Regions from separate parts of the Micromonospora sp. WMMD956 genome, predicted to be linked through region 1. Evidence: riboswitches for the same ligand, from Rfam matches in the RefSeq annotation. Region 1 holds a riboswitch; each other region holds the start of a gene.
What was found. A riboswitch is a leader RNA that binds a small molecule or an ion and turns the genes downstream of it on or off. The one in region 1 is predicted to bind cobalamin.

Region 2: it holds a riboswitch for cobalamin, as region 1 does, so the genes downstream of both, O7628_RS31430 (ribonucleoside-diphosphate reductase subunit alpha) here and metE (5-methyltetrahydropteroyltriglutamate--homocysteine S-methyltransferase) in region 1, are expected to answer to the same signal.
Region 3: it holds a riboswitch for cobalamin, as region 1 does, so the genes downstream of both, bluB (5,6-dimethylbenzimidazole synthase) here and metE (5-methyltetrahydropteroyltriglutamate--homocysteine S-methyltransferase) in region 1, are expected to answer to the same signal.
Region 4: it holds a riboswitch for cobalamin, as region 1 does, so the genes downstream of both, cobN (cobaltochelatase subunit CobN) here and metE (5-methyltetrahydropteroyltriglutamate--homocysteine S-methyltransferase) in region 1, are expected to answer to the same signal.

Annotation. Positions count from the first base shown of each region.
Region 1 is NZ_JARUBI010000005.1:3,528,744-3,535,684, reverse strand. Features, by position in the region: gene metE (5-methyltetrahydropteroyltriglutamate--homocysteine S-methyltransferase) at 1-1,575, opposite strand, end outside; cobalamin riboswitch at 1,689-1,903, opposite strand; gene O7628_RS16245 (hypothetical protein) at 2,019-2,285, shown strand; gene O7628_RS16240 (acyl-CoA dehydrogenase family protein) at 2,440-3,597, opposite strand; gene O7628_RS16235 (MFS transporter) at 3,594-4,775, opposite strand; gene O7628_RS16230 (class I SAM-dependent methyltransferase) at 4,772-5,509, opposite strand; gene O7628_RS16225 (enolase C-terminal domain-like protein) at 5,577-6,587, opposite strand; gene O7628_RS16220 (class I SAM-dependent methyltransferase) at 6,686-6,941, shown strand, end outside.
Region 2 is NZ_JARUBI010000005.1:7,252,713-7,259,653, reverse strand. Features, by position in the region: gene O7628_RS31440 (DNRLRE domain-containing protein) at 1-779, shown strand, start outside; gene O7628_RS31435 (ester cyclase) at 906-1,310, opposite strand; cobalamin riboswitch at 1,553-1,764, shown strand; gene O7628_RS31430 (ribonucleoside-diphosphate reductase subunit alpha) at 1,901-4,276, shown strand; gene O7628_RS31425 (ribonucleotide-diphosphate reductase subunit beta) at 4,333-5,310, shown strand; gene O7628_RS31420 (DUF3152 domain-containing protein) at 5,262-6,116, opposite strand; gene O7628_RS31415 (SigE family RNA polymerase sigma factor) at 6,258-6,761, shown strand; gene O7628_RS31410 (hypothetical protein) at 6,758-6,941, shown strand, end outside.
Region 3 is NZ_JARUBI010000005.1:2,889,616-2,896,556, forward strand. Features, by position in the region: gene O7628_RS13335 (crotonase/enoyl-CoA hydratase family protein) at 1-272, opposite strand, end outside; gene O7628_RS13340 (AraC family transcriptional regulator) at 529-1,560, shown strand; gene O7628_RS13345 (helix-turn-helix domain-containing protein) at 1,717-2,667, shown strand; cobalamin riboswitch at 2,685-2,884, shown strand; gene bluB (5,6-dimethylbenzimidazole synthase) at 2,920-3,564, shown strand; gene O7628_RS13355 (hypothetical protein) at 3,638-3,979, shown strand; gene O7628_RS13360 (Rieske 2Fe-2S domain-containing protein) at 4,074-4,925, shown strand; gene O7628_RS13365 (LysM domain-containing protein) at 4,962-6,161, opposite strand; gene O7628_RS13370 (hypothetical protein) at 6,178-6,549, opposite strand; gene O7628_RS13375 (TadE/TadG family type IV pilus assembly protein) at 6,726-6,941, opposite strand, start outside.
Region 4 is NZ_JARUBI010000005.1:6,220,363-6,227,303, reverse strand. Features, by position in the region: gene O7628_RS27175 (VWA domain-containing protein) at 1-429, opposite strand, end outside; gene cobN (cobaltochelatase subunit CobN) at 459-4,187, opposite strand; cobalamin riboswitch at 4,476-4,605, opposite strand; gene cpt (chloramphenicol phosphotransferase CPT) at 4,865-5,398, shown strand; gene O7628_RS27160 (hypothetical protein) at 5,433-5,768, opposite strand; gene O7628_RS27155 (hypothetical protein) at 5,880-6,638, shown strand.

The sequences.
Region 1 (6,941 bases):
CCTGCGGGCCACATCGCCGTAGATGACCGGCGGGCGGACGCAGCGGGAGCCGTACGACTGCACCCAGCCGTGCTCGGTCGTGGCGAAACCGGTCAACTGCTCACCGAAGTATTGGACCATGTCGTTGCGCTCCGGCTCGCCGTGCACGAGTACGTCGAGGCCCAGCCGCTCCTGGAGCCGGATGACATGCTCGACCTCGGCGCGCATCCGCTGGACGTAGCCGGAGTCGTCGAGCCGGCCGGACCGGTGTGCGGCGCGGGCCGCACGCAGCTCGGCGGTCTGCGGGAACGAGCCGATGGTCGTGGTGGGCAGCGGCGGCAGGTGCAACCGGGCCTGCTGGACCGCCGCCCGCCGCCGGTGGTCGCCCCGTTGCCTGTCGCCTGGGCGCAGCGCGGCGAGCCTGCCCCGCACGGTGTCGTCGCGCCACGCTTTCGGGGCGGGTGGTAGCGGTTCAGGCAGCGGCGTCGTGCCGTCGCGCAGGGCGCGGCCGAGCAGGACGACCTCGTCGACCTTCTGCCGGGCGAAGGCCAACCGCCGTCGCAGCTGCGGATCGAGCGTGGTCTCGGCGGCGAGGTCCACCGGCGTGTGCAGCAGGGAGCAGGAGGTGGACACGGCGACGTGGTCGGCGAGCCCGGTGACCGCGGCACCGGTCGTTATCGCCGCCCGAAGGTCGGTGCGCCAGACGTTGCGACCGTCGACGAGCCCGGCGACGATCGTCTTGCCGTGCAGTGGGCCGGCTCCGGCGAGACGTCGCAGGTTGCCGGGCCCGGCAACGAGGTCCAGGCCGAGCGCCTCGACCGGCGTGTCCAGCAGCGCGGGCAGCGCGTCACCGAGTTCCCCGAAGTAGGTGGCGACGAAGATCCTCGGCCGCTGCCGCACGGAGCACAACCGCATGTAGGCATCGTGTAGCGCCTCGATCTCGGCCGTGGTGCGGTCGGCCACGTAGGCGGGTTCGTCCAGCTGAACCCACGTGACACCGGCGGCGGCGAGGGCACGGAGAACGTCGGCGTACACGTCGACGAGTTCGGCCATCCGATCGAATGACTCGACGCCTGGTGTGGAGGTCTTGGCCAGCAGCAGGAACGTGGCGGGCCCGACCAGCACCGGTCGGCTCTCGATACCCAGTGCGCGGGCTTCTCCGTACTCACGCAACGCCTTGTCGGGGTTCGCGGCGAAGACGGTGTCGGGTCCGATCTCCGGGACCAGGTAGTGATAGTTCGTGTCGAACCACTTCGTCAGTTCCAGCGCCGGTTCGGCGTCGACGCCGCGGGCCATGGCGAAGTAGGTGTCGAGCCCTGACAGGCCGAGTCGGGCGAAGCGTCGTGGGACCGCGCCGACGGCCACCGCCGTGTCGAGGACGTGATCGTAGTAGGAGAACGTGTTCGACGGGATCGCGTCCAGGCGGGCGTCGCGCAGCGTCCGCCAGACCCCGGCGCGCAGCGCGACCGAGGTGCTCTCCAACTCCGCGGCGTCGATGCGGCCCGCCCAGTAGGCCTCCACGGCCTTCTTCAGTTCACGGTTACCACCGATACGTGGATAACCGAGCACGGTGCTCTGACCGAATGTGGTGCTCATGGGTCCTTCCCTCGAAGCGTCCGAGGACTCACGCGAGGGCGGGAGGGAAGAGGCGCAGGGGCGCACCGGCTTCCGCCCCGGCCTTCCCGAGAGACCGTCAGCGGCGCACGCCGGCCGGCGTACGCGGTGCGGGCAGGTCTTCGGACTCGTGGGCATGACCTGTCCGGTCGCCTAATGGCCGTCGCTTCCCAGACCTCGCGGTCCAGTGCTTGATGACGGCGGTCGTTCCCACTCACCGCTGCGGGGCAGTCCCGGTCTCGCACCGGGTTCCCTCTTACGACGCCGCGACGCTTGAGCGTCACAGCGAACCAGCACTGCTGTCTATCCTAGGTGTCCAGAAGCGATCGGCGTTGGCGCGTCCCCCTTCGAGACACAGAGACATCGCGGCAGCAGCCTCGAGCTGTCCGACGGGAAGGTGACGAATGGGCAGTAGGATCGACAGGGTGGCCGTGCTCGTGGACGGCAGCGAATGGGTGGCGATTCGCCCGGAGGACTTCGAACGCCTCGACGCCTGCCGACGGCAGGTAGGCGCGACGGCTGCCCGCGCCACCCGGCTGGAGCACGAGGTGCGTCAGGCCCGGGCCCGGCTGGCGCGGATCGAGGCGATCGTCGCCGAAGGCGACTCCACCGACAGCATGTGTGAGCGTCTCACCCGGGTACTGGCCGGCTCGGATACGGCCCGGCCAGCTGTCAGGGGTCGAGAGGCGTGACGGAGTCACCCCTCAGCCGCTCGCGGTCGTGGTCGACTCCCCTGCCTTGAGTGCCCACGCGGACCACACCGGTGACCGGATCTGAACGACCCGCGTCGACAGGCTCCTCACCGCGGTCTTCTCTGTCGGACCACCGCCGGATGCCGGGGGTCGGTCAGCTGTGTGCCGTCATGCGTGGATACCGCCCGGTGAGAAGGTGGTCGCCGAGTTCCCGGGCCTTGTATGCGACAGGATCGTGCAGGGTGAGCGTGCGGGCGTCGCGCCAGAACCGGTCGAGGCCGGTGGCGCGGGCGGTCGCGCGCGCGCCGGTGAACTCGAAGATCCTGCTCGTCGCCTCCGTGGCCAGTCGGCTGGACGCGACCTTCGCGGCGGAGACGGTCAGTGCCGTCCGGCCGCGTTCGGTCGGGGTCAGGGCGGGGCCGCGGGCGTCGGCCTCGGTGAGGGCGCGGGTCGCGTGGTCGGCCAGGAGGTGCGCCGCGTCCAGGGCTGCGGTGAGCTCCCCGTAGCCCGTCAGCACGTGGGGATCGTCGACGGCTTGCCCGAGTCCGCTCGCGGGCCAGGGGCGCGAACGCTCGCGGGTGTATCTGGCGGCCTCGTTGATCGCGCCGGCAGTGATGCCGACGAGGACCTGCGTGAGGACTGCCTGGAAGGCCAGCGACACCAGGGACAGGCGTAGGTGGCGGGGGCTGGACTCGTCTTCGTCGGCCGGGAAGGTGCCCAGCACGTCGCCCTGGCTGACCCGGACGTCGTCGAAGGCGACGCTTCCACTCGCCGTCAGGCGTTGGCCCAGATTGTCCCAGTCCGGAGGGTGCGAGACTCCACTGCAGCTGCCGTGCATGACGACGACGAGACGTGCCGTGTGATCGTCGCGGATCGCGCTGACGAGCAGGCGGTCGGCGACGGCGCAGCCGGTGGCGAACGCGCCGCGGCCCGAGACGCGGAGTCCGTCGCTGGTCGTGGTGGCCGTGATGGTGTCGCGTGGGTTGCTGACCGCGGCTACGAACACCCGGCCGGTGGCGGCCTCCTGGCGTAGCGAGGTCGCCAGCTCGGCGTTGTCGTAGAGCGTGGCCCGCCACAGGTGCAGGTAGTGGTAACCGAGGAGGTGACCGATCGACGGGTCGGTGGCCGCCACGATCCGGGTCACGGCGTGTGTGGTGGGGTGGTCGTCGGGGTCGAGGGCGAGCAGGCCGCTGTCACGCAGCAGTTCGATCTCGGCGTGCGGGGGTTGGTTGGCGTGGTCCCGCTCGACGGCGTCCGCGCGGAGCCGCTCGGCGACGGTGTGGGCGGTGGTGATCGCTTCTGCCGGGTTCATGACACCCCTGTCGGTTCGGGTGTGGGGCGGCGGAGCATCCGGTCCGCGAGGATCACGACCGGTGGCAGCAGCAGGCACTGGGCGGCGATGGCCAGCCAGAAGCCGGCGAGGTTCCCGGCGGACTCGAACAGCTGGTAGAGGCCCCCGCCCGCGACGCCGCTGAGGAACGCGCCGGCGCCTTCGGCGAGCCGCTGCTGGCCGAAGACGACCGTGGGGGATCTGTCGGTGCGGGCGAGCGCTTCGAGGGTGTTCTTGAGGAAGATCACAGAGTTGCCCGCGCCGATGGCGAGGACGCCGGCGGCGACCGCGATCTCGTTGCCTCCGGTGAAGGCGAGCATGCCGACGGCCAGGCCGCCGAAGCCGAGGGCCATCGCGTGCGGGTACCGCATCCGCTCGACCCGCTGGGAGATCAGCGGCTGGATCACGGCCAGGAGCAGCGAGTACGCCATCATGGCCGACCCGTAGAACACGGCCGGCACCCGGCCCTCGGCGTACGACGACAGATACTGGTAGAAGTGCATGTGCAGGTAGAGGGTCAGGGCGGTCACGGCGAACGGCAGCACCGCGATCCCGTGCAGGGCGCGGCGCAGCGGCTCGACCACCTCGTGGTCGGCTCGTCGTTCCCGGGGCAGGAATGCGTGCCCGATCGTCATCGCCAGGTGCAGCACGGTGGCGACGGCGAACATCACGGTCGGGTCGTGGATGAACAGCGCGCCCGCCACCGGCCCGAGCGCGATGCCGACGTTGCCCGTGGCGTAGCTCGCGGAGACCAGCCGTGGCCGCTCGTCCGGGGTCGCGCCGAGCACCGTGTAGCCCCGCACGCTGGGCGAGTAGACCGCCGAGGCCGCCGAGCGCAGGAACAGCGCGGCGATCGTCAGCGCCGGCCAGGCGCCGCCGGCGAGGAAGCCCAGCGAGCCGAGCGTCTGCAGCACCATCGCGGCGAGCAGGCACCGTTGGAGGCCGAGCCGCTCGGCGAGGGCCGCGCCCGGCAGCCCGCCGGCGAACTGCACGAACGTGGCTAGCCCGAGGATGACACCCACCTGGTCCATGCCCAGGTTCATCCGGTCGCGGAGCAGGACCGCCAGGTACGGGTACACCGAGAAGTTGATCAGGTTGACGAGGAAGCCGCTGCCGAGCAGCGCGAGTTGCACCCGGGTGAACCGGCGGATGCCGGTCACGCCTTGGTTCCCCGGACGATCAGCCGGGTGGCCCCGCCGTCGTACGGCCCGCCATCGAAGTCGCCGAAGCACTCGACCTTTTCGAACCCGGCCTGCGCGACCATGTCCGTCAGCTCCGCGGCGCTGTAGACCCAGCAGGTGAGCGAGGTGTGCTCGGCGCGGTCGCCGCGGACCAGCGTCCAGTCGGTGCGGTACCGGGTCCAGTCGTCGAGGATCGTGTCGCGCATGACCACCATGCCGCCGGGCACGTCGACGATCTTCGGGGGCCCCACCCAGGAGGCGTAGACCTCCTTGCTCAACAGGTCGACGATCAGCGTTCCCCCGGGCACCAGGCAGCGGTACGCGTTGCGCAGGACTTGGAGGTTGTCGTCGTGCTCGTCGAAGTACCCGAAGGACGTGTACATGTTCACCACGACGTCGAACGCGTCCGGCGACACGTACTCGCGTACGTCCGCGCGGACGAACGACGCCCCGGGCCCGGTCCCGGCCGCCTCGGCTTCGGCCCGGTCGAGCAGCTCGCGGTGGAGGTCCACGCCGGTCACCCGGTGGCCCTGACGCGCCAGCGGCACCGCGAAGAAGCCGACGCCACAGCCCTGATCGAGCACGCGGCTTTCCGGCGGGAACGCCAACAGCGGCGAGGTGGTCACCAGGTCGGCGGCGTGCCGGGCCCGCTCGGCGGAGAAGAGCACGTCCGAGAAGCCGGACCACAGGGACAGATCCTCGTACCAGCTCACCGTGGCCTCCCATCGCGCGGCGCCCCGCGTCCTGTCGACATGTCGTATCGATGACCGGGAAAGTTCCTCACGACGGCACGACGCCCAGTCCGGGTGCGTCGCCCAGGACGATCCGACCGTTCTCCAGACCGAGGCCCCGGAAGGGTGGCTCCCGCAGGTACAGGTGGCCGTCTAGGTCGATGTGGTCGGCCAGCGGTGCGAGCTGCGCGGCCTGGCTGATGGCCAGCTCCGACTCGCACATGCAGCTGATCATGGTGCCGAGCCCGGCCCGCCGGCCGGCCTGCATCACCCGCCGGGCGCCGCGGATCCCGCCGGCCTTGCACAGCTTCACGACGAAACCGTCGGCGTACGACCGGGCGGCATGGACGCTCGCCTCGTCGGTGCATCCCTCGTCGAGGAAGACCGGCAGCCGGTCGGGCACCTCCCGGTAGCGGTGGTAGTCGTCGATCGCGGTCACCGGGAACGGCTGCTCGATCAACTGGATGCCGAGCCGCCGCAGGTGGGGGGTGAGCGCGCGGGCGGTGTCGAGGTCCCACGCCTCGTTGGCGTCGATGCGGACCGGCAGCGGGGTGACCGCCCGGATAGCTTCGAGGGCTGCGATGTCGCCGGGGCCGCCGACCTTCACCTTGAAGGCGCCCACCGCCGGAGCGTTGCGGACCGCGTTCGCCGCCTCCTCGGGTCCCGCCATGGAGATCGTGTAGACGGTCGGTCCGAGCGTTCGGGCCGCGCCGGACAGCTTCCAGGTCGGCTGCCCGGCGGCTTTGCCGATCCAGTCGTGCACGGCGCCGTCGAGTGCCATCCGGGCACCTGCGGGCGCGTCCCACCGACCGATCCGGTCGAGGACGTCCTCCGGGTCCCGCAGGTCCCGTCCGAGCACCGCCGCCGCGTCGGCGTCGATGGCCGCTACGACGTCGTCGGCGGTGACGCCGTCGTAGCCGGCCGGTGTGCCTTCGCCGAAGGCGGTGATCCCGTCGTGCGTCAGGGTGACCATGCAGGTCCCGACGGAGTCGATCTCGCCCCGGGAGCTGCGCACCACCTCGATGAGCCGCAGTGTCTCGCGGCGGACGGACAGTTCCATGGGCGAGTCCTCCCGATTGTGCGGCTTGCCGGAACCAGAGCAGGCCCGGCGACGACTATCAGACGCGGCGGACATCAACGGTGGCGGATGGAGTGGTGATGGAGTGGTTCGAGGACGAGACGTTGTGGACCGGGTTCGGGGAGGTGATGTTCTCCGCCGAGCGTGCCGCCGAGGCCGAGGCGCGGGTGTCGATGTCTCCGCTGCTGCGCGTGCCGGCCGGGGCCGCCGTGCTGGATCTGGGGTGCGGGCCGGGGACGTACACGATTCCGCTGGCCCGCCGGGGCGCGGCGGTCACCGGCGTGGACCTCAGCGCGGCGCTGCTCGACCGGGCCGTGACGGCCGCGTCCGCCGCGG
Region 2 (6,941 bases), 3.7 Mb from region 1:
GAGACATCGCCGACTGCCGCTCCGACCGCGACGAGCAGACCGCCCGGGTCCTCGACGCCGAAGTCGGCGTCATCGCCGCGATCGGTGACACCGCCTACGAGAAGGGCGCCCCCGAGGAGTACGCCGCCTGCTACGCCCCCAGCTGGGGACGACACAAGGCACGCACCCGCCCCGCCGCGGGCAACCACGAGTACCTCACCCCCAACGCCGCCGGCTACTTCGGCTACTTCGGAGCCGCCGCCGGACCACCGGACAAGGGCTGGTACTCCTACGACCTGGCCGGCGGCCAGTGGCACGTGGTCGTCCTGAACGGCAACTGCGCCCAGGTGGGCGGCTGCCACGCCGGATCACCACAGGAACAGTGGCTGCGCGCCGACCTGGCCAACAGCCCGGCACGGTGCACGGTCGCCTACTGGCACCAGCCGCTGTTCGCCTCCGGCGGCCGCGGCAACGCCGCCTACCGGCCCCTGTTCCAGGCCCTCTACGACGCCGGAGTGGAGCTCCTGCTCAACGCCCACAACCATCAGTACGAACGCTTCGCCCCACAAAAGCCGACCGGTGCCGCCGACCCGGACCGGGGCGTACGGCAGTTCATCGTCGGCACCGGCGGCCGGTCACTCCAACCGGACTTCCCGACTGTCGCCCCCAACAGCGAGGTCCGCAACGGCTCCGTCCACGGCGTACTCCGCCTGACCCTGTTCCCCGGCGAGTACCGCTGGCGATTCGTGCCCGTCGCCGGCCAGACCTTCAACGAGGTCGGCACCGGCCTGTGCCATTAGCTCGGTGCCGAGATCGGCCGCCGCCGCTCGTCGGTCACCGCGACGCGCGCGGCGGCCCGGTGGCGTTCGGGCCGCACCGCCGCCGGGGCGGGCGAACTGCGCGCCGCCCCGGCGGCTGGGGTCCGGCTACGACGGGAGGGCGCCGATCTGCTGCATGATGGTCAGCCGGTCGGGCGACACCCAGAACTCCGCGATCTTGCCGGCCTCGACGCGCATGACGCCGATGCCGACCGCCGAGACCCGCCGCCCGCTGGCGGGCACGCCCATGAGCTCCCCGTCGTGGGTGCCCTCGTACCGGCAGCGCAGCGCCACGAGGTCCCCGTCGGCGATCAGCTCGACGAGGGGGTGGCGCAGGTCGGGCATGCCGGCGAAGAACGCGTCACCGAACTCCTTCACCCCCTGCCGGTCCATCGGCGGCAGCCCGGCCGGGTGGAACCGGTAGTCGTCGGTGCACAGGTGCAGCGGGGTCGTCCGGCCGCGGTCGAGCTCCTGGAAGTAGTCGCGGACGATCCGCTTGTTCTCCTCGGACATGGGTGGTCCTCTCGGTCGAGGGGTCGGGATGGTGACGAGCCGGGGCGGGCCCCGCCGCGACGGCTCGCCGGTCAGTCTCGTGCGGCCGGCGGCGCGCGGCGTCTGTCATCCGACTGCATCTCGCCCTGCCGGCCGCCCGCGGTTCCGGCGTTCCGCTCACCCGTCGCGGTGGTGGGGTCACGCTGCGCGGCGACTCGCCCGACACATCATCTGGTGTTGCCATCTTCGCCTTGCGCCCATATATGGTGTCACCCGTAGCTGGTTCGGCCGCCGCTCCACGGTGGTCGAGGCAAGAGGGAACCCGGTGCGAATCCGGGGCTGCCCCGCAGCGGTGAGTGGGAACGACCGCCGTCAACGAAGCACTGGGTCCGGCCGGGCCTGGGAAGCGACGGCCAGTAGGCACCGAGCACGACGCCCGCGAGTCCGAAGACCTGCCAGCGTGCCGCACGCGTCGCGTGCGGCGGTCGAAGGCCGCGTGGGACGGCCGACGCCATCAGCCGGGCAGCGGCGGCGAAGCGCGCCGTCGCGGGTGCCCGGCGGCGTCCTCCCGCGCGCCCTCGACCTCGGGCACGGGCTTGAGGAGGGCGAACATGGGCGCGACGCGGGAGCTGGCGGGGCCGGGGCAACGCCGGCACGTCATGCAGGTCCGGAAGCGGGACGGCGACACCGAGCCGGTGGACGTCAACAAGATCGTCGAGGCGGTGCAGCGCTGGGTCGCCGACCTGGACGAGGTCGATCCGTTGCGGGTGGCGACGAGGACGATCAGCGGCCTGTACGACGGGGCGACCACCGCCGAGCTGGACAAGCTGTCGATCCAGACGGCGGCGGAGCTGATCGGCGAGGAGCCGCAGTACTCGAAGCTGGCGGCGCGGCTGCTGGCCGCGTACGTGGCCGAGGAGGTCCGCGGGCAGCAGGTGGACAGCTTCAGCCAGTCCATCCGGTACGCCCACGGCCTCGGCCTGATCGGCGACGACACGGCCGCGTTCGTGGCCGCCCACGCCCGCGAGCTGGACGACGCCGTCGACCCGGCCGGTGACCTGCGGTTCGAGTACTTCGGCCTGCGCACCGTCGCCGACCGCTACCTGCTGCGGCACCCGCAGACCCGGCTGGTGGTGGAGACGCCGCAGTACTGGCTGCTGCGGGTGGCCTGCGGCCTGTCGCAGACGCCGGGGGAGGCGGTCGCCTTCTACCGGCTGATGTCCAGCCTGGCGTACCTGCCCAGCTCGCCGACGCTGTTCAACTCCGGCACCCGGCACACCCAGATGTCGTCGTGCTTCCTGGTCGACTCGCCGCGCGACGAACTCGACTCGATCTACGAGCGCTACCACCAGGTCGCGAAGCTGTCGAAGTTCTCCGGCGGCATCGGCATCTCCTGGTCGCGGGTGCGGGGCCGCGGCGCGCTGATCCGGGGCACCAACGGCAGGTCGAACGGGATCGTGCCGTTCCTCAAGACCCTCGACGCCGGGGTGGCGGCGGTCAACCAGGGCGGCCGGCGCAAGGGCGCGGCCTGCGTCTACCTGGAACCGTGGCACCCGGACGTCGAGGAGTTCCTGGAGCTGCGGGACAACACCGGCGAGGAGTCCCGGCGCACCCACAACCTGAACCTGGCCAACTGGATCCCGGACGAGTTCATGCGCCGGGTCGAGGCCGACGGCGACTGGTCGCTGATCGACCCGTCCGACGCCCCCGAGCTGCCCGACCTCTACGGCGAGGCGTTCGACTCCGCGTACCGGGCGGCGGAGAAGAAGGCCGTCCGCACCGTGAAGGCCCGAGACCTGTACGGGCGGATGATGCGCACGCTCGCGCAGACCGGCAACGGGTGGATGACGTTCAAGGACGCGTCCAACCGGCTGTCCAACCAGACCGGCGAGCCGGGCAACGTGATCCACCTGTCGAACCTGTGCACCGAGATCCTGGAGGTCAACGACGACGCCGAGACGGCCGTGTGCAACCTCGGCTCGGTCAACCTGGGCGCGCACGTCGGGGCCGACGGCGTCGACTGGGACCGGCTGCGCGCGACGGTCCGCACGGCGGTGGTGTTCCTCGACCGGGTCATCGACATCAACTACTACCCGGCGGCGCAGGCGGCGGCGTCGAACCCGCGCTGGCGGCCGGTCGGGCTCGGGCTGATGGGCTGGCAGGACGCGCTGTTCATCCTGCGCCTGCCGTTCGACTCGCCCGAGGCCCGCGAGCTGTCGACCCGGGTGCAGGAGGAGATCCTGCTGACCGCCCTGGAGACCTCCGCCGGGCTCGCCGAACGGTTCGGCCCGCACCCGGCGTACGCCCAGACCCGGGCCGCCCGCGGCGAGCTGCACCCGGACCTGTGGGGCGCGCGGGTCACCCAGACGGCGCGGTGGGCCGCGCTGCGCGCGCGGATCGCCGCGCACGGCCTGCGCAACTCGCTGCTGGTCGCGATCGCGCCGACCGCCACCATCGCCTCGATCGCCGGCTGCTACGAGTGCATCGAGCCGCAGGTGTCCAACCTGTTCAAGCGCGAGACCATGTCCGGCGAGTTCCTCCAGGTCAACACGTACCTGGTCCGTGAGCTGAAGGAGCGCGGGCTGTGGACCCCGGCGGTCCGCGAGCGGATCAAGCGCGACGAGGGCTCGGTGCAGGGCGTCACCGAGCTGCCCGAGGCGGTGCGGAGCCTGTTCCGCACGGCGTGGGAGCTGCCGCAGCGTGCGCTGATCGACCTGGCCGCCGCCCGCGCCCCGTACGTCGACCAGTCGCAGTCGCTCAACCTGTTCCTGAGCGCGCCGACCATCGGCAAGCTCTCCTCGATGTACCTGTACGCCTGGAAGTCCGGGCTGAAGACCACCTACTACCTGCGGTCGCGTCCCGCGACCCGGATCCAGCAGGCCACCGTCGCGGTCGCCCCGGCCACCGGGCCGGTCGTCGCGGTGAGCGCCGACGAGGCGCTGGCCTGCTCCCTGGAGAACCCCGAGAGCTGCGAGGCGTGCCAGTGACCACCGTTTCCGAATCCCACCCCGCCGGCGAGCGGTCCCTGCTGCTCGACCCCGGGATGGACCTGACCCTGCGGCCGATGCGCTACCCGCGGTTCTTCGACCGGTTCAAGGACGCGATCAGGAACACCTGGACCGTCGAGGAGGTCGACCTGCACTCCGACCTCGCCGACCTCGCCCGGCTCTCCCCGGCGGAGCAGCACCTGGTGTCCCGGCTGGTCGCGTTCTTCGCCACCGGCGACACCATCGTCGCCAACAACCTCGTGCTCAACCTCTACCAGCACGTCAACTCCCCGGAGGGCCGGCTCTACCTGTCCCGGCAGTTGTTCGAGGAGGCGGTGCACGTCCAGTTCTACCTGAACCTGCTGGACACCTACGTGCCCGACGAGCGGGAACGGTTCGCCGCGTTCGCGGCGGTGGAGAACATCCCGTCGATCGCCCGCAAGGCCGAGTTCTGCTACAAGTGGATCAACTCGATCCACGCGCTGCGGGAGCTGCGGACGCGGGACGACCGGCGGGCGTTCCTGCTCAACCTCATCTGCTTCGCCGCCTGCATCGAGGGGCTGTTCTTCTACGGCGCGTTCGCCTACGTGTACTTCCTGCGTTCCCGGGGGCTGCTGCACGGGCTGGCCTCCGGCACCAACTGGGTGTTCCGCGACGAGTCGATGCACATGGCGTTCGCCTTCGACGTGGTGGACACCGTGCGCGCCGAGGAGCCGGAGCTGTTCGACGCGGAGCTGGCGCGGCAGGTGCGGCTGATGCTGACCGAGGCCGTGGAGTGCGAGGTGCAGTTCGCCGCCGACCTGCTGGAGCAGGGGGTGTCCGGGCTGTCGCTGGCCGACATGCGCGAGTATCTCCAGCACGTGGCCGACCGGCGGCTGGCCACGCTCGGCATCGAGCCGATCTACCACAGCCGCAACCCGTTCGCGTTCATGGAGTTGCAGGACGTGCAGGAACTGTCGAACTTCTTCGAACGGCGGGTCTCGGCCTACCAGATCGGGGTGACCGGGACGGTGGGCTTCGACGAGGACTTCTGACCCGGCGGCTGCGCCGGCCGACCCCGGTCGCGGGGCGGGATCGGATCGGCGTAGGCGCCGGGCGGCCCGGAGTGGAGCCTGCCGTTCGGGTACGGCCACCCGTTGGGCGTGCAGCCGTGCAGCCCGAGCGTCTGCTGCTGCATCACCGGCGCGGGGCGGCCCCGGCCGGGGCACAGCTGGTGGCCCATGCCGAGCCGGTGGCCGACCTCGTGGTTGACCAGGTACCGACGGTAGTGGGCGAGGTCCGTGCCGAAGCCGGGCGCTCCCTTGACCCAGCGGGCGACGTTGAGGACCACCCGGTCGCCGTTGCGGCAGGAGGTGTAGCCGTCCGGGTCGTCCTGGCAGAGCAGGTCGCGGGTGTCCGGGGTCGCCAGGTGGACGGTGAAGTCGGCCCGCTGACCAGGGCCGACCCGGCGCAGCCGCCACGTCCCGCCCGCGGTCCAGCCCTGCGGGTCGGAGAGGATCCGGGTGACCTCGGCGGCGAAGCCCGCCACGGGGACGCCCCGGATGTCGCGCTCGACCGCCACCCGGTAGCGCAGCAGCCGGCCCTGCCCCGCTGCCGGGGCCGCCTCGCCGGCGGCGACGTCCCACCGGTTGCCGCCCCCGGCGGGATAGCTGACGGGCGGGGCGGGCGGCGGCGCGGGGGGCGCGGCGGCGGCCGGCGCGCCCCCGGAGGACACGGGGGCCGGCGGGGCCGGCGCGGCGGGGGCGGGCGCGCAGCCGGCCAGCAGCACGGCCGCCAGCGCCACGGCCGACGACGCGGCGGCAGCCCTGCGGGCGAGCGCGGCGGGCGGGTGCGGAACCATGGTCCTCCTTCGGCCGGCGCCCCGGTCGGGGCACGCGGCAGAGGGGACGGGCGGCCGGCGGCGAAAGTTGGTCCGCCGACGGCTCAACCTTTCCGGGGCGTCACCCGTCGGAGGAGGGCGTGAGGCAGATGAGGGACGGCGATGGCCAGAGGTGACCCGGAGTTCGTCGAGTTCGTCCAGGCGGCCTCCGGGCGGCTGGCGCACGCGGCGTTCCTGCTGACCGGTGACCATCACCAGGCCGAGGACGCCACGCAGACTGCCCTGGTCCGCACCTACGCCTCGTGGGCGCGGGTGCGCCGCGACGACCCCTACGCGTACACGCGACAGGTGATGGTCAACCACATCATCGACAACTGGCGGCGGCCGATCCGGGAGCAGCCCACCGACGAGTTGCCGCACCGGCAGCGGGGCGACGTCGCGGAGGAGGTGACCGCCCGGCGGCTCCTCCAGGTGGCCCTCGGCACGCTCACCGCGCGGGAGCGGGCGATCGTGGTGCTGCGCTACCTGTTCGACCTCCCGGAGCAGGAGGTCGCCCGCGAGCTCGGGGTCTCGCTGGGCACGGTCAAGAGCACCAGTTCCCGCGCCCTGGAGAAGCTGCGGCAGACCCTGGTCGAGGCGCCGACTCCCCCTGGAGGAAGCCGATGAACGAGGCAGACCGCCTCCGCGCGGCCATGCGCAGCACGGAGCGGGGCCGGGGGGACCGGTTCGACGTCGAGGCGATCATGCGGGAGGGCCGTCGGCTGCGTCGCCGCCGGGCGGCGCGCAGCGGGGCGGTCATGCTCGCCGTCGTGGCGGCGATCGTCGGGACCACGGTCGCGCTCCGGC
Region 3 (6,941 bases), 640 kb from region 1:
GACAGCCGCAGCCGGGTCGGGCCCATCGGTCCGTCGCCGTCCGGCTCGACCCGGTTGCCGCTCGGCGTGCCGATCGCCTTGAGGTCCGCCCCGGCGCAGAACGTGCCGCCGGCCCCCCACAGCACGGCCACCGCCGCCGCCGGGTCGGCCTCGAAGGCGCGGAACGCGTCGGCCAGGGCCCGGGCGGTGGGACCGTCGACGGCGTTGCGGGACGCCGGCCGGTCCAGGATCACCGTGGTCACCGCGGCGGCGTGCTCGACCCGTACCCCCATCGGGACAGCATGCCCTGCCCGGGCGGCGACGCACCAGCGTGGACGGGATCCGGGCGGACGGCCGCGTGTTCGTACTTCGTACATCGGCTTCGCGCGGCGGACAGCCCGCTCCGTGGCCACTTCTCTCGTCTGCCGTCGACGGACACAATGCCCGCTGGAGGGTCGCGGACAGTGGTGAAGCGAATTCGCGCCGTACGCGTCGCGCCCGGGGTGCGGGTGAGGCGAGAGACGCCGGTCGGCGATGCGGGGAGAGGTCGTGACAGGAGGAACCAGGGCGGGGCCCTCGGCGAGCAAGCAGGTCGACTGCGGCGACGAGGCGCCCGCCGACCCGCCGGGGTCGTGGTCGCGGCTCGTCACGGACGACCCGGACGAGGCGCACCGCTGGCTGCTGGCGGCCTATCCGGAACACCGGCTACGCGCATTCGACCGTCGCGCGGGGGGAATCTTCCGGGCCGCCCACGCGCGGTTCGGCGCGACCAGCGTCGCCCGGGTGCGCTATCCGATGAACGCGGACAACGACGTGTCCACCCGGGACGTCGTCGGGGTGGCGGAGGTGCTCTCCGGTGGCTGGGGGGTCGACGTCGGGGCCGGGGAGGTGATGGCCGGCGCGGGCGGCCTGCTGCTGGTGCCGCCCCGGCGGACCAGGGCGATCCTGCACCGCGACATGGAGGTCGTCGCGGTGGAGCTGCCCCTCGCCGACGTGCGGCGGGTGGCGCAGGAGCGGTGCGGGCTCGCGCCGGTCGACCTGCGGTTCCAGGGGCTGCTGCCGGTGTCCCCGTCCGCCGCGCAGCTCTGGCGCAACACCACGCGCTATCTCACCCAGGTGGCGCTGCCGGGCGCCGCGTTCGGGACGAACGCCCTGGTGCAGGCGGAGGCGACGGGCCTGCTGGTGGCCGTCGCGCTGGCCACGTTCCCCAACACGACGATGACCGAGGCGCCGACGCGCGGCGCGGGGGCCGTCGCGCCGGCCGCGGTCCGTCGCGCGGTCGCCTACATCGAGCAGTACGCGGACCAGGCGCTGACCCTGACCGACGTGGCGGTCGCGGCCGGGCTGGGCGCGCGGGCGCTCCAGCATGCCTTCCGGAAGTACCTCGACACCACGCCGACGCGCTACCTGCGACGGGTGCGCCTGGAACGGGTGCACAGCGACCTCCAGGCCGCCGAGCCCGGCGCGGGCCTCACCGTGGCCGCCGCCGCCGCGCGGTGGGGCTTCGCCCACCTGGGCCGGTTCGCCACCGAGTACCGCCGGGCCTACGGGCAGCCGCCCAGCCAGACCCTGCGGGGCTGACGGACGGCGCGAACCCCGGCCCGTCGGCCGCGCCGGTCGCCGGCGGGGGAGGAACCGCCCCGGCGTGCCGTTGCGCGGCCCGCCCGCGCCGGGTGGCTAGGCTCCCTCGTGACTGAGGGATGTGGATAAGTGACTTGCAGTAATAATGGCCCGCCGGTGCTCACCCGGTTCTCGACCAGCGATCCGGCCGAGGCGGCGCACGTCTTCGAGACCTCGTACGGCCGCAGCGTGCGACTGGCCGCGGTGCCGACCGGGCTTCCGCTGCGCCACGACCGGTGGAGCACCGGCGCGTTCTGCATCGACGACATCAGCATCTCCCTGGACCTGCGGGTGCAGGCGGAACCGCTCGGGTACGTCCTGCTCGCCGCCCCCCGCCGGGGGTGCTTCGGGCACCGGTGCGACGGGGTCGACGAGCTGATCGGGCCCGGCGAGGTCGGCGTGCTCTACCAGCCCGACCTGCCCGGCTCCTCGTGGTCCAGCGACGTGGACGTGACCTCCGTCCTGCTGGACCTCTCGCTGTTCGACCAGGTCGCCCGCGTCGACCCGGACCGCCCGCTGGCCCCCCTGCGGTTCGCCAGCTTCCGGCCGGTCTGCGCCGATGCCCAGTGGCGGTGGCGGCGGACCGTCCGGTACGCGGAGTCCGTCATCGCCGCCGGTGGCGCGCCGGGCGCGTCCCCGCTCGTGCTCGGCGGCCTCGGCCGCCTGCTCGCCGCGGCCACGCTCGCCGCGTTCCCCAGCAACGCCGTCGTGGCGGACCGGTCATGCGACCGGACCGACGCCCACCAGGGGACCCTGCGCCGGGCGATCGCCTTCATCGAATCGGCCGCCGGGACCGACATCGGTCTCGTCGACATCGCCCGCGCCGCCGCCACCACCCCCCGCGCGGTGCAGCTCGCGTTCCGCAGTCAGCTCGGCACGACCCCGCTGGCCTACCTGCGCCGGGTGCGGCTCGATCTGGCCCGCCAGGAACTGACCCGGGCCGTGCCCGGCGACGGCGTCTCCGTGGCCGTGGTCGCCGCCCGCTGGGGATTCGCCGACCCGCGCCGCTTCGCCGCCCGCTATCTCGCCACGTACGGGGAGCTGCCCGGCCGGACGCTGCGCCGCTGACGCGGGTTAGCATCGCCGGCGGCACGATCATGCGAGGTGCCCCGCCTGCGCGGGGAGAATCGGGAAGCCGGTGTGAATCCGGCACGGGCCCGCCGCGGTGACCGGGGAGCCACCGTCCACGCGCGAGGAGCGCAGCCACTGGCCGTGCGGCTGGGAAGGCGGACGGGCAGGCGTCGATCCGGGAGTCCGAAGACCGGCCTCGCGTCGACCGCCCACCCGTCGAGGTGGGCCGAGCGCAGCGGGAGCCTGCCTGTGGAACTCTACGACGCCATCCGCCGCCGCCGGGACGTCCGGGCCCAGTTCACCGGGGAGCCGGTGCCGGCCGACGCCCTGCACCGGATCCTCGTCGCCGCGCACGCGGCGCCCAGCGTCGGCTACTCGCAGCCGTGGGACTTCGTCCTGGTCCGGGATCCCGCCGTCCGCCGCCGGTTCCACCGGCACGTGCAGGCCGAGCGGGCCGCCTTCGCCGCCACCCTGGACGGCGCGGCGGCCGAACGGTTCGCGCGTATCAAGATCGACGGGGTGCTGGAGTCGACGCTGTCGGTCGTCGTCACCTACGACCCGCAGCGCGGCGGCCCGGCCGTGCTCGGTCGGCACGCCATCGCCGACGCCGGCCTCTACTCGGTCTGCCTGGCCATCCAGAACCTCTGGCTCGCCGCCACCGCCGAGGGGCTGGGCGTCGGGTGGGTCTCCTTCTACCGGGAGCCGTTCCTCGCCGAGCTGCTGGGCGTGCCGGCCGGCATCCGGCCGGTGGCCTGGCTCTGCGTCGGGCCGGTGACGCACCTGGAGACCGTGCCCGACCTGGAGCGGCACGGGTGGCGGCGGGGCCGACCCCTCGCCGAGGCGCTGCACCACGACCGCTGGGCGCGACGGTCGGCTGACCGACCGAACAGCTAATTCAGGTACGTCTATGCGGCGGCTAGGCTGACGTCGCCCTGAGTCATCGCTTAGCTACGTCGGGAGGAGTTCCATGCGTACCACCGTCAAGGTCCTGGCCGCATCCGTCCTCGCCACCCTGGGTCTGGCCGCCGCCGCCACCCCGGCCCTCGCCGCCGCCCCGGCACCCTTCTGCGAGTCCGGCGCGTCGCAGTTCTACTGCGACGCCAGCAGCACCGGCACGACGACGTGGACCGTCACCTGGTACTCCGGCAGCGTCGGCACCTTCACGACCGCCGGGTCGACCCTCTTCGCCACCTGCCCGGCCAGCAACCTCGGCCACCCCGTACGGGCCAGCTACAGCTACTTCGACGGCAGCGCCACCCAGTACAGCGGGACCACCCAGTTCATCTGCCGCAGTGGCCCCTGGCTGTAGCCGGCCCCGTCCGGCGTACGCGCGGACCCGCGTACGTTGGAGACCCGCTGCGGCTGCCCGGTTTGCGACCGCTTCTGCCGGGAAGTCGGACGGAATGCGGGCACTCTTGACGAAACTCGAACAGGCCTCGACGCTGGACCGGACCGGTGACCGGCTGCAACGCGTCGTCCAGGCCACCCTGCGCCCGCAGCGGGTGCGTGACCTGCTGCACGGCGTCTTCATCGGTCATCCGCTGCACCCGGCACTGGTGCAGGTGCCGGTCGGCTCCTGGATCAGCGCGGCCGTGCTCGACCTGATGCCCGGCCAACGCCGGGCGGCCACCGCCCTGGTCGGGCTGGGCACCGTCAGCGCCCTCCCCGCGGCGATCGCCGGCCTCAACGACTGGGCGGCCCTCTCCCGGGAGCAGCGCCGCGTCGGACTGGTGCACGCCGCCGCCAACGCGGTCGGCCTCACCCTGTACGCGGGTTCGCTGGCGGCCCGGCTGCGCGGGCGGCACGGCACGGGGCGGGCGCTGGCGTACCTCGGGCTGGGCGCGGCGAGCGCGGGGGCGTACCTCGGCGGGCACCTCGCGTACAAGCAGGGGGCGCAGGTCAACCAGAGCATCTCCGAGCTGCACCGGATCGGCGAGGGCTGGCACCCGCTGGCGGACATGGCCAACCTGCCGCAACGGAAGCTGGTCACCCGCGAGGTCGACGACGTCTCGGTGATCCTCTACCGGCACGGCGACGAGGTCACGGTGATGCTGGAGCGCTGCCCGCACCAGAGCGGCCCGCTCGGCGAGGGCGACGTCACCGAGATCGACGGGCACGCCTGCGTCGTCTGCCCGTGGCACGGAAGCGCGTTCCGGCTCAACGGTGGCGAGGTCATGCACGGGCCGTCCGGTAACGACCAGCAGATCCTGCCGACCCGGGTGGTCGACGGGGTCCTGGAGGCCCGGCTGCCCTGAGCCCGGGCCCCGCCGCGCCCCGCGCGCCGGCTGGGGTCAGTCCCGGCGGTGCCGTCCGGTGACGAGGGCCCGCGCGCTGTTGGTGGCCCGGACGACCGCCGGCCGGCGGCGCAGGCCGAGAACCGCCCCGATCTGCGCCCCGACGATGCTGGCGACGGCGAGCACCGCCGAGACGGCGAGCGGCCGGTTCACCTGGTCGCCCGCGCCCGCCCGGGACGCTCCGGCGGCCATCGCCGGCTGCGGGCCGGAGGGCGGCTGGGCGACCTGCTGGGTGCCGTGCGACGAGCCGTCCGACGACGAACCGGCGGGCGGCTGGGCGGTGGAGGGGCCGGGGGCGGGGCGGGTGGCCCGTGGCGAGGTGGGCGAGGGCGGGATGGGCGAGGGCTGCGCCGCACCCGGCGCGTCGGCGGCGGGCGGGGTGCCGGGGGCCGACGGCGGCCGGGGGGTGACAGTACCGCCGGGGGTGGGCGTCGTGGGCCGGACCACCAGCTTCCCGGTGGCGTGCCGGCGGGCCCCGGCGTCGTGGACGCCGTCGGGCAGCGTGATCAGCTGCCCGGGGCGGATGCGGTCCGGGTCGCCCAGCCGGTTGAGCTTCGCCACGTCCCGGTAGCGGTCGAAGTCGTCGAGGTAGCGCTCGGCGACCTCGCCCAGGTAGTCGCCCTTCGCCACCCGGTACACCGCCGGCTCCGCCTCCTGCCGGAGCCCGGCCGCCGCGGCGGCCGGCGGCGTCGCGGCCCGGGCGTCGACCACCGGCAGCGCGGCGACCGGGCGGGCCGCCGGCGCCCCGGCGACGACGGCGGCGGGTGCGGCGGCGGGGTACGGGCCGGACAGCACGGTGGCCGCGCTGGCGGCGGCCGGGCTCGCCGCGATGATCAGGGCCACCGAGCCGACCAACGCCGCCGCGGCGCGCTGCTGCCGGCTCATGCCGGGCAGCCGGGGCGCCGGCCGGCGCAGCGTCTGCGCGCCCAGCTCCACGAGCACGGAGAAGGCGAAGGTGATCCAGCCGAACCAGCCGACCAGGGCCAGCGCCCGCAGGAAGAGCTGGCCGTCGTCGCGGCTGGTCAGCGTGGTGCCGACCTCGGCGAGGCTGGGCAGGTGGTCGGGCAGCGGGTTCCCGGCGAACGCGATCAGCGCCACCGGCCCCCCGACCAGCACGGCGATCAGCACGACCAGCGCGCCGAACCCGGTGAGTACCTGCCCGACCCGCCGTGCGGCGGAGCGACCCGGTGCGGCCATGGCGTGCCTTCCCTTCCTAGGGGCCCTCGGTGAGGGCGCGTGCGGTGGCCTCGCCGGAGACGGTGACGTCGGCGCCGAAGCCGAAGAAGCCGAGCAGGTAGCGGTCGTAGGTGACGGTGACCTGGACGCGGATGAGCTTCTCCCCGTCGACGACGGGGAACTCGACGCTGTGGTCGGTGGCGCCGGCCGCGGCGAGGTAACTCGTCACCGCCGCCCTGGCCGCCGCCTCGTCGATCTCCTTGCGGCCACCCTGGATGGCCTTCGCCCGGTCGATGGACTGGCCGCCGGTGCGGGCCGCCTCGGCGGCCAGGTTGTCGGCCAGCTGCCGGGAGCGGAGCTGGCCGGCGCCGTCGAAGGCCAGGCCGATGATCGCGAGGACGCCGATCATCGCCGCCGCCAGGAACAGGCTGACCCGGCCGTCGTCGCCGCGCCACCGACGCCCCGCCCCGTCGACGCGGGCGGAGCCCGCACCCCCGCCCCCGCCGGTGGCGCGGGTGGAGCTCGCACCCTCGCCCCGGTCTTCGGCTGGGTCGGGGTGCGCGGCCGCACCGGGGACGCGGGCGGTCACGACCGGCTCCGGTAGCGGTCCAGCGGGGAGGTGAAGCTGGCCGAGATCGTCCGGCTGGCCGCCATGTCGGGCAGCAACGCCAGGTCGATGTCGGTGAAGGAGACGGTGCAGGTGACCTGCACCGTCACGGCGGCCGTCGTGCCGGGGCCACTGTCGAACGCCTCGGCGAAGCTGGTCGGCGAGCCGCCCACCGAGCCGCGCAGGGTGAGCGA
Region 4 (6,941 bases), 2.7 Mb from region 1:
CTCGTCGACGTAGAGCACGCCCCGGTGGGCGGCGGCGAGCAGGCCGGGCTCGAAGGCGCGTACCCCCTCGGCGAGGGCCCGCTCCAGGTCCAGCGAGCCGACCACCCGGTCCTCGGCGGCGCCGACGGGCAGCTCGACCAGGCGGGCCGGGCGGCGCTCGACGGGCGCGCCGGCGCGGCCCGGACCCGCCGCGCCGCCCGGGTGCGGGCCGTCGGGCGGGCCCGGGTGCGGGCCGTCGGGGCAGGACGGGTCCGGCGTCGCCGGGTCGCAGGCGAACCGGCAGCCGGCGACCTGGTCGACGGGCGGCAGCAGGGCGGCCAGGGCCCGCACGGCGGTGGACTTCGCGGTGCCCTTCTCGCCCCGCACGAGGACCCCGCCGATGGCCGGGCAGACGGCGTTGAGCAGCAACGCGAGGCGCATGTCGGCCATGCCGAGCACGGCGGAGAAGGGAAACGCGCTCACTGCCGGTCCTCCAGGTCGCCCTCGCTGGCCAGGTACGTCTCGCGGAGCCGGTCGAGGGTGGCCGGCTGCGGGGCGGCCCACATCCCCCGCTCGGCGGCCTCCAGCAGCCGCTCGGTGATGCCGCGCAGCGCCCACGGGTTGGACTGCTCCAGGAACGCCCGGGTGGTGTCGTCGAAGACGTACTCGGCGGCGAGGCGCTCGTACATCCAGTCGTCGACGACGCCGGCGGTGGCGTCGTAGCCGAACAGGTAGTCCACGGTGGCGGCCAGCTCGAACGCGCCCTTGTAGCCGTGCCGGCGCATCGCGGCGATCCACTTCGGGTTCACCACGCGGGCCCGGAACACCCGCCGGGTCTCCTCGCCGAGGGTGCGGGTGCGCACGTCGTGCGGCATCGCCGAGTCCCCCACGTACGCGGCGGGGGCGACGCCGGTGAGGTGGCGCACCATCGCCACCATCCCGCCGTGGTACTGGAAGTAGTCGTCGGAGTCGACGATGTCGTGCTCGCGGGTGTCCTGGTTCTTCACCGCCACGGCGATGCGGGCGAAGGACCGTTCCATGTCGGCGCGGGCCTCCCGCCCGTCCAGGCCGGGGCCGTACGCGTAGCCGCCCCAGACGGCGTACACCTCGGCGAGGTCGGCGTCGCTGCGCCAGTTGCGGGCGTCGATCAGCGGCAGCAGCCCCGCCCCGTACGCCCCCGGTTTGGAGCCGAAGACGCGGGCGGTGGCCCGGCGCTCGTCGCCGTGCTCGGCGAGGTCGGCGGCGGCGTGCGCGGCGACGTAGTTGTCCCGCGCCGGCTCGTCGAGGGCGGCGACCCGGCGCACCGCGTCGTCGATCAGCGCGACGACGTGCGGGAACGCGTCGCGGAAGAACCCCGAGATGCGGACGGTGACGTCGACGCGGGGCCGGCCCAGCTCGGCGAGCGGCACCACCTCGACGCCGGTGACCCGACGGGACCGGTCGTCCCAGGTGGGACGGCAGCCGAGCAGGGCGAGCACCTCGGCGACGTCGTCGCCCTGGGTGCGCATGGCGCTGGTGCCCCAGACGGTGAGCCCCACCGAGCGGGGGTAGGCGCCGGTGTCGGCGAGGTGCCGGGCCAGCAGCGAGTCCGCGAGGGCCACGCCGACGTCCCAGGCGTTGCGGCTGGGGATCGCCTTCGGGTCGACGGAGTAGAAGTTGCGGCCGGTGGGCAGCACGTTGACCAGGCCCCGGGTGGGCGAGCCGGACGGGCCGGGCGGCACGAACCGGCCGTCGAGCGCGCCGAGCACCCGGCCGACCTCGTCGGTGGTGCGCGCCAGCCGCGGCACCACCTCGCGGGCGGCGAAGCGCAGCACGTCGGCGGCGTCGGGGATCGCCCGGCCGGTGACCTCCGCGACGACGGCGTCGACCCGGTCGGCGCTGGCGTCGGCGTCGATGCCGGTGCCGGTGCTGGCGCTGGTGTTCGCGTCGGCGTCGGCGGCCCAGCCGAGGGTCTCCATGGCGACGACGAGCCGCCGGGCCAGCCCCTCGATCAGGTCGACGGCGTCGGCGGCGGTGCCGGCGGGGCCGTCGGCCACGTCGGTCAGCTCCTTCGGCACGGCGATGCGCCGTCCCGGCTCGGCGAGCAGGGCGGCCTCGTCGAGGCCGTACGCGGCGGCGAGCGCCTGGCGCAGGCCGGGCAGGGCGCGCACCCCGCCCCACACCTGGGGGGCGCGCAGCACGGCGAGGACCAGGTTGACCCGCGCCTCGCCGGTGGGCGCGCCGCCGAGGACGTGCAGGCCGTCGCGGATCTGCACGTCCTTGACCTCGCACAGGTACCCGTCGAGGTGCAGCACGAAGTCGTCGAAGTCGTCGGCGGCGGGCATGTCGGCGGTGTGCAGGTCGTGGTGCAGCTCGGCGGCGCGCACCAGGTCCCAGATCTGCGCCCGCACCGTCGGCACCTTCGCCGGGTCGAGGGCCTGCACGGTGGCGTACTCGTCGAGGAGCTGTTCGAGCTTCGCCAGGTCGCCGTACGTCTCGGCGCGGGCCATCGGCGGCACGAGGTGGTCGACGACGACGGCGTGGGCGCGGCGCTTGGCCTGGGTGCCCTCGCCGGGGTCGTTGACGATGAACGGGTACACCAGCGGCAGGTCGCCGAGGACGGCGTCGGGGGCGCAGTCGGCGGCCAGGCCGAGGCCCTTGCCGGGCAGCCACTCCAGGGTGCCGTGCTTGCCGAGGTGCACCACGGCGTCCGCGCCGAACCCGCCGTCCGCCTCGGGCGCGGCCAGCCAGCGGTACGCGGCGAGGTAGTGGTGGCTGGGCGGCAGGTCGGGGTCGTGGTAGATGGCGATCGGATTCTCGCCGAAACCGCGCGGCGGCTGGATCGCCAGCAGCACGTTGCCCAGCCGCAGGCCGGCGAGCACGACGTGCCCGTCGTCGACGTACAGCTCGCCGGGCGGCTCGCCCCAGTGCTCGCGGATCCGCTCCCGCAGCGCGGCCGGGACCGCCTCGAACCAGCGCCGGTAGCTTGCCTGCGGCACCCGGGCGTCGGCGGCGGCGAGCTGCTCGGGGGTGAGCCACTCCACGTCGTGACCGCCGGCGGCGATCAGGGCGTGGATGAGCGCGTCCCCGTCGTCGGGCACCGGCCGGTCGCCGAGGTGGTAGCCGGCGGCGGCGAGCGCGGCGAGCAGCCGCACCGCCGAGGCGGGGGTGTCCAGGCCGACGGCGTTGCCGACCCGGGAGTGCTTCGTCGGGTAGGAGCTGAGCACGATCGCCAGCCGCTTCTCGGCGTGGGGCACGTGCCGCAGCCGGGCCTGGCGCGCGGCGATCCCGGCGACCCGGGCGGCCCGCTCGGGGTCGGGCTCGTAGACCGACAGCCCGTCGGCGTCGATCCGCTTGAACGAGAACGGCACGGTGACGATCCGGCCGTCGAACTCGGGGATGGCCACCTGCATGGCGGCGTCCAGCGGGGACAGCCCGGCGTCGCTGCCGGCCCACTGGTCGCGGGTGCTGGTGAGGCAGAGCGCCTGCACGATCGGCACGTCGAGGGCGGCGAGCGCGCCGACGTCCCAGGCGTCGTCGTCGCCCCCGCCGGAGGCGTCGGCGGCCACCGTCCCGCCCGCGGCCAGCACGGTGACGACGAGGGCGTCGCAGCGGGCGAACAGCTCCAGCGGACCGTCGCCGGGAGCCAGCCCGCGCAGCGAGCCGCAGAAGACCGGCAGGGGGTTCGCCCCGGCGGCGTCGACGGCGTCGGCGAGGGCGTCGACGAAGGCGGTGTTCCCGGCGAGGGCGTGCGCCCGGTAGAAGACGATCCCGACCGTCGGCCGCTCGGGCTTGACGGGCCGCTCGCCGTGGACGCCGTGCCCGGGGGTGGGCGCGGGCGGGGCGAAGCCCTCGCCGGTGAGCAGCACCGTGTCGGAGAGGAACCGGGCCAGCTCGGCGAGGTTGCCCGGCCCGCCCTCGATCAGGTACGCCAGGGCCCCGGTGGCCACCCCTGAGGCCACGGTGGACGCGGCCATCAGCTCCGCGTCGGGCACCGCCTCGCCGCCGAGGACGACCGTCGGCACCCCGGAGTCGAGCACGGCCGCGAGGCCGTCCGGCCACGCCTGCCGGCCCCCGAGCAGCCGTACGACGGCGAGGTCGACGCCGTCGAGCAGCGCCGGCACGGCGTCGGCGGCGACCCGGGCGGGGTTGGCCAGCCGATAGCCGACGCCGCTGGCCCGGGCGGCGAGCAGGTCGGTGTCGGCGGTGGACAGCAGCAGGATGCGCACGGAGGGCTCCGGAGAGTGACGCACGGGGCGGCGGGCAGGCCGCCTGCGGGCAGGCGTGGGCGCGGGTTCAGCGGGTACGGCGGGCCTGCGGCCGGCTCACCGGCGCGGGCCGGGGCGCCGGGGGCGCAGCGCGGCGCGGCACCCGGGGCGCGGGCTCAGGTGCGGCGACGGGGCGCGGGCAGGCTGCCGCGCGCCAGCAGGCGGCGACGGTGTACGTCGATGTGCGAGACGCCGTGCGTCATCGGGTCCTCCTCGGGTGTCCACGCCCTGGGGTCGCTCCGACGGCCGAAGTATCCTGGCTTCCGGATCGACGCTCTCCCCCGGCCTTCCAACCGCAGACGCACGGCCGTGACTCACGAGGGGGGATCGCTCCCCGGTGACAGTGGCGGGACCGCGCCGGAATCGCACCGGCTTCCTTCACTGCCGTCAGGCCGCGAATGCTGCCACACCCGACCGCCGCCGGTCAACGCCGGGCTCCCGGCCACCCCACCCCCCCAACTACATCGATGCCTGACAATTGCATCGGGAATCGGATGCGGCGAAAGCAAATGTCGTACGCCGATGGATGCGGTTCGTTCCGCGCGCATTTCCCCGCCGCCTGCCCGCGGGCTGGCTAGGCTGATTCCGATCATCGCCCGCCGGCGCGGGACGGGACTTGCCCGAAGGGAATCCGATCAGTGGCGACGCAGGTCATCGTGCTCAACGGCGGCTCCAGCTCGGGCAAGTCCGCGATCGTCCGGTGCCTCCAGCGCATCCTGCCGCACCCGTGGATCAGTTTCGGCGTGGACGACCTGATCGCCCGGCTGCCGCCGGCCCTGCTGGGCAGCCCCGCCGGGCTGAGCTTCGGCCCGCACGGCGAGGTCGACGTCGGCGGGGACTTCCTCGCCGTGCAGCACGCCTGGCTGGTCGGCATCGCCGCGATGGCGGACGCCGGGGCGCGGATCATCCTGGACGAGGTCTTCCTCGGTGGCGGCGCCTCCCAGGAGCGGCTCGGCGGCTACCTGGCCGACGTCGAGGTGCTGTGGGCCGGCGTGCGGTGTCCCCCGGCGGTCGCGGCGGCGCGGGAGATCGCCCGGGGCGACCGGGTGATCGGGATGGCGGCGACGCAGGCCGAGACCGTGCACGAGGGGGTCCGCTACGACGTCGAGGTCGACACCGCCCGCACCGAGTCGCTCGACTGTGCCCGCGCCATCGCCGCGCACGTGCGCTGAGCGACTCGGTGCGGCGGGCCGGCGGCGCCCGGGGTCAGCGCGCCCGGCGCTCCGGGTGCGCCCGGTTCCAGGCCCGCATCCGCTCCGGGTACCCGGTCCGCGCGGCCTCGTACAACGGAACGGCGTGCCGCTGGGCGATCTTCGCGGCGGCCCGCGGCGACCCGGTCCGCCGCCGGATCCACTCCCCGTCGTGGGCTATCGCCATCACGGTGGTGTCGGTCGCGGTGGTCTCCGGCTCCAGGTAGAACTCCACGCCCCGGCGGCTGCGGACGAACGCCTCCAGGGCGGCCAGGTCGTCCGGCGTCGCCTCGCGGTCGAGCTTCGTCGGGATCCCGTCGGCGACAGGTCGGCGGCGGCTGAACCAGCCCATGCCCGGCTCCTCTCCTCGGCGTGCCCTCCAGTGGAGCATCCCCGCCTGGCAGCCTGCTGGACGCGGGATGTGAGGAAGCTGACCCGGCTCGCCTCCCCGTACACTCGCCCGGTGGCGGCGTGGCGGGCGGTGGCGGCCCGGGACAACGCCGACTGGTGCGACGTGGTCGGCCGGGCCCACGGCCTCGCGGGGGCGCGCGACGCGGACGCCTGGTCGGTGCCCCGCCGTTCCCCGCAGTGGTATCCGGACGCGGTGACCCTGCGCCCCGGCGTGGACGCCGCCCGGCTGCTGGCCCGGATCGACGCCGGCCCCGGCGCGTCGGTGAAGGACAGCTTCGCCGACCTGGACCTCGCCCCGCACGGCTTCCGGGTGCTCTTCGCAGCCGAGTGGATCCACCGCCCGCCCGCCACACCGCCCAGCGCGCCGCTCGTGGTGCCGCTCGTCGTGCCGCCCGGGGCCGGCCCGACGGCACTGAGCCCGGTCACGTCGGCGCGAGGGCTGGCCGACTGGTCCGCCGCGCACGGCAGCGAGGTCCTGCGCCGGCCGGCGCTGCTGGCCGACCCGCGGGTCACGATCCTCGCCCGGCACGCGGCCGACGGCGCGGTCACCGCAGGCGCCGTGCTGACCGACGGAGGCCCGGCGGTCGGGGTCTCCAACGTCTTCGCCGCCGACGGCGATCTCGCCCGGGTGTGGCGGGGCGTCGTGGCCGCCTGCCCGGACCGGCCGCTGGTCGGCTACGAGTCCGGGGGCGGCCTGCCGCCGGCCGAGGAGGCGGGTTTCCGGCGGATCGGGCCGCTGCGCGTCTGGCTGCGCCCGGACCCCCACCCCGACCCGGACCGCCAACGCACCCCGAAGCCCACCACCCCCTGACCACTCTGCGCAACCGCCGCACGGGGCGTTCGCGCCCGTGCGCCCGCCTGACCGTCGGTCACCACCAGTTCGCCCCTCCCACTCACACTCGGCCCTTTGCTCTGCACCCACCGACGCAGCATCTCGGTCGAGCTGGTCGAATAGCCAGTCGCGAATGAATGACCACGCACCGACGCGGTCACGCTGCGCAAGCACTGCGTATGTGGGTGCAGAGCAAAGCGCCCCGACGGGTGGGTGCCTTCCGGCCCCGACGACGGCCGCCTAAGTCACCTTGCGTAATGAGGGGCGGCTGAGGAGCGAGCT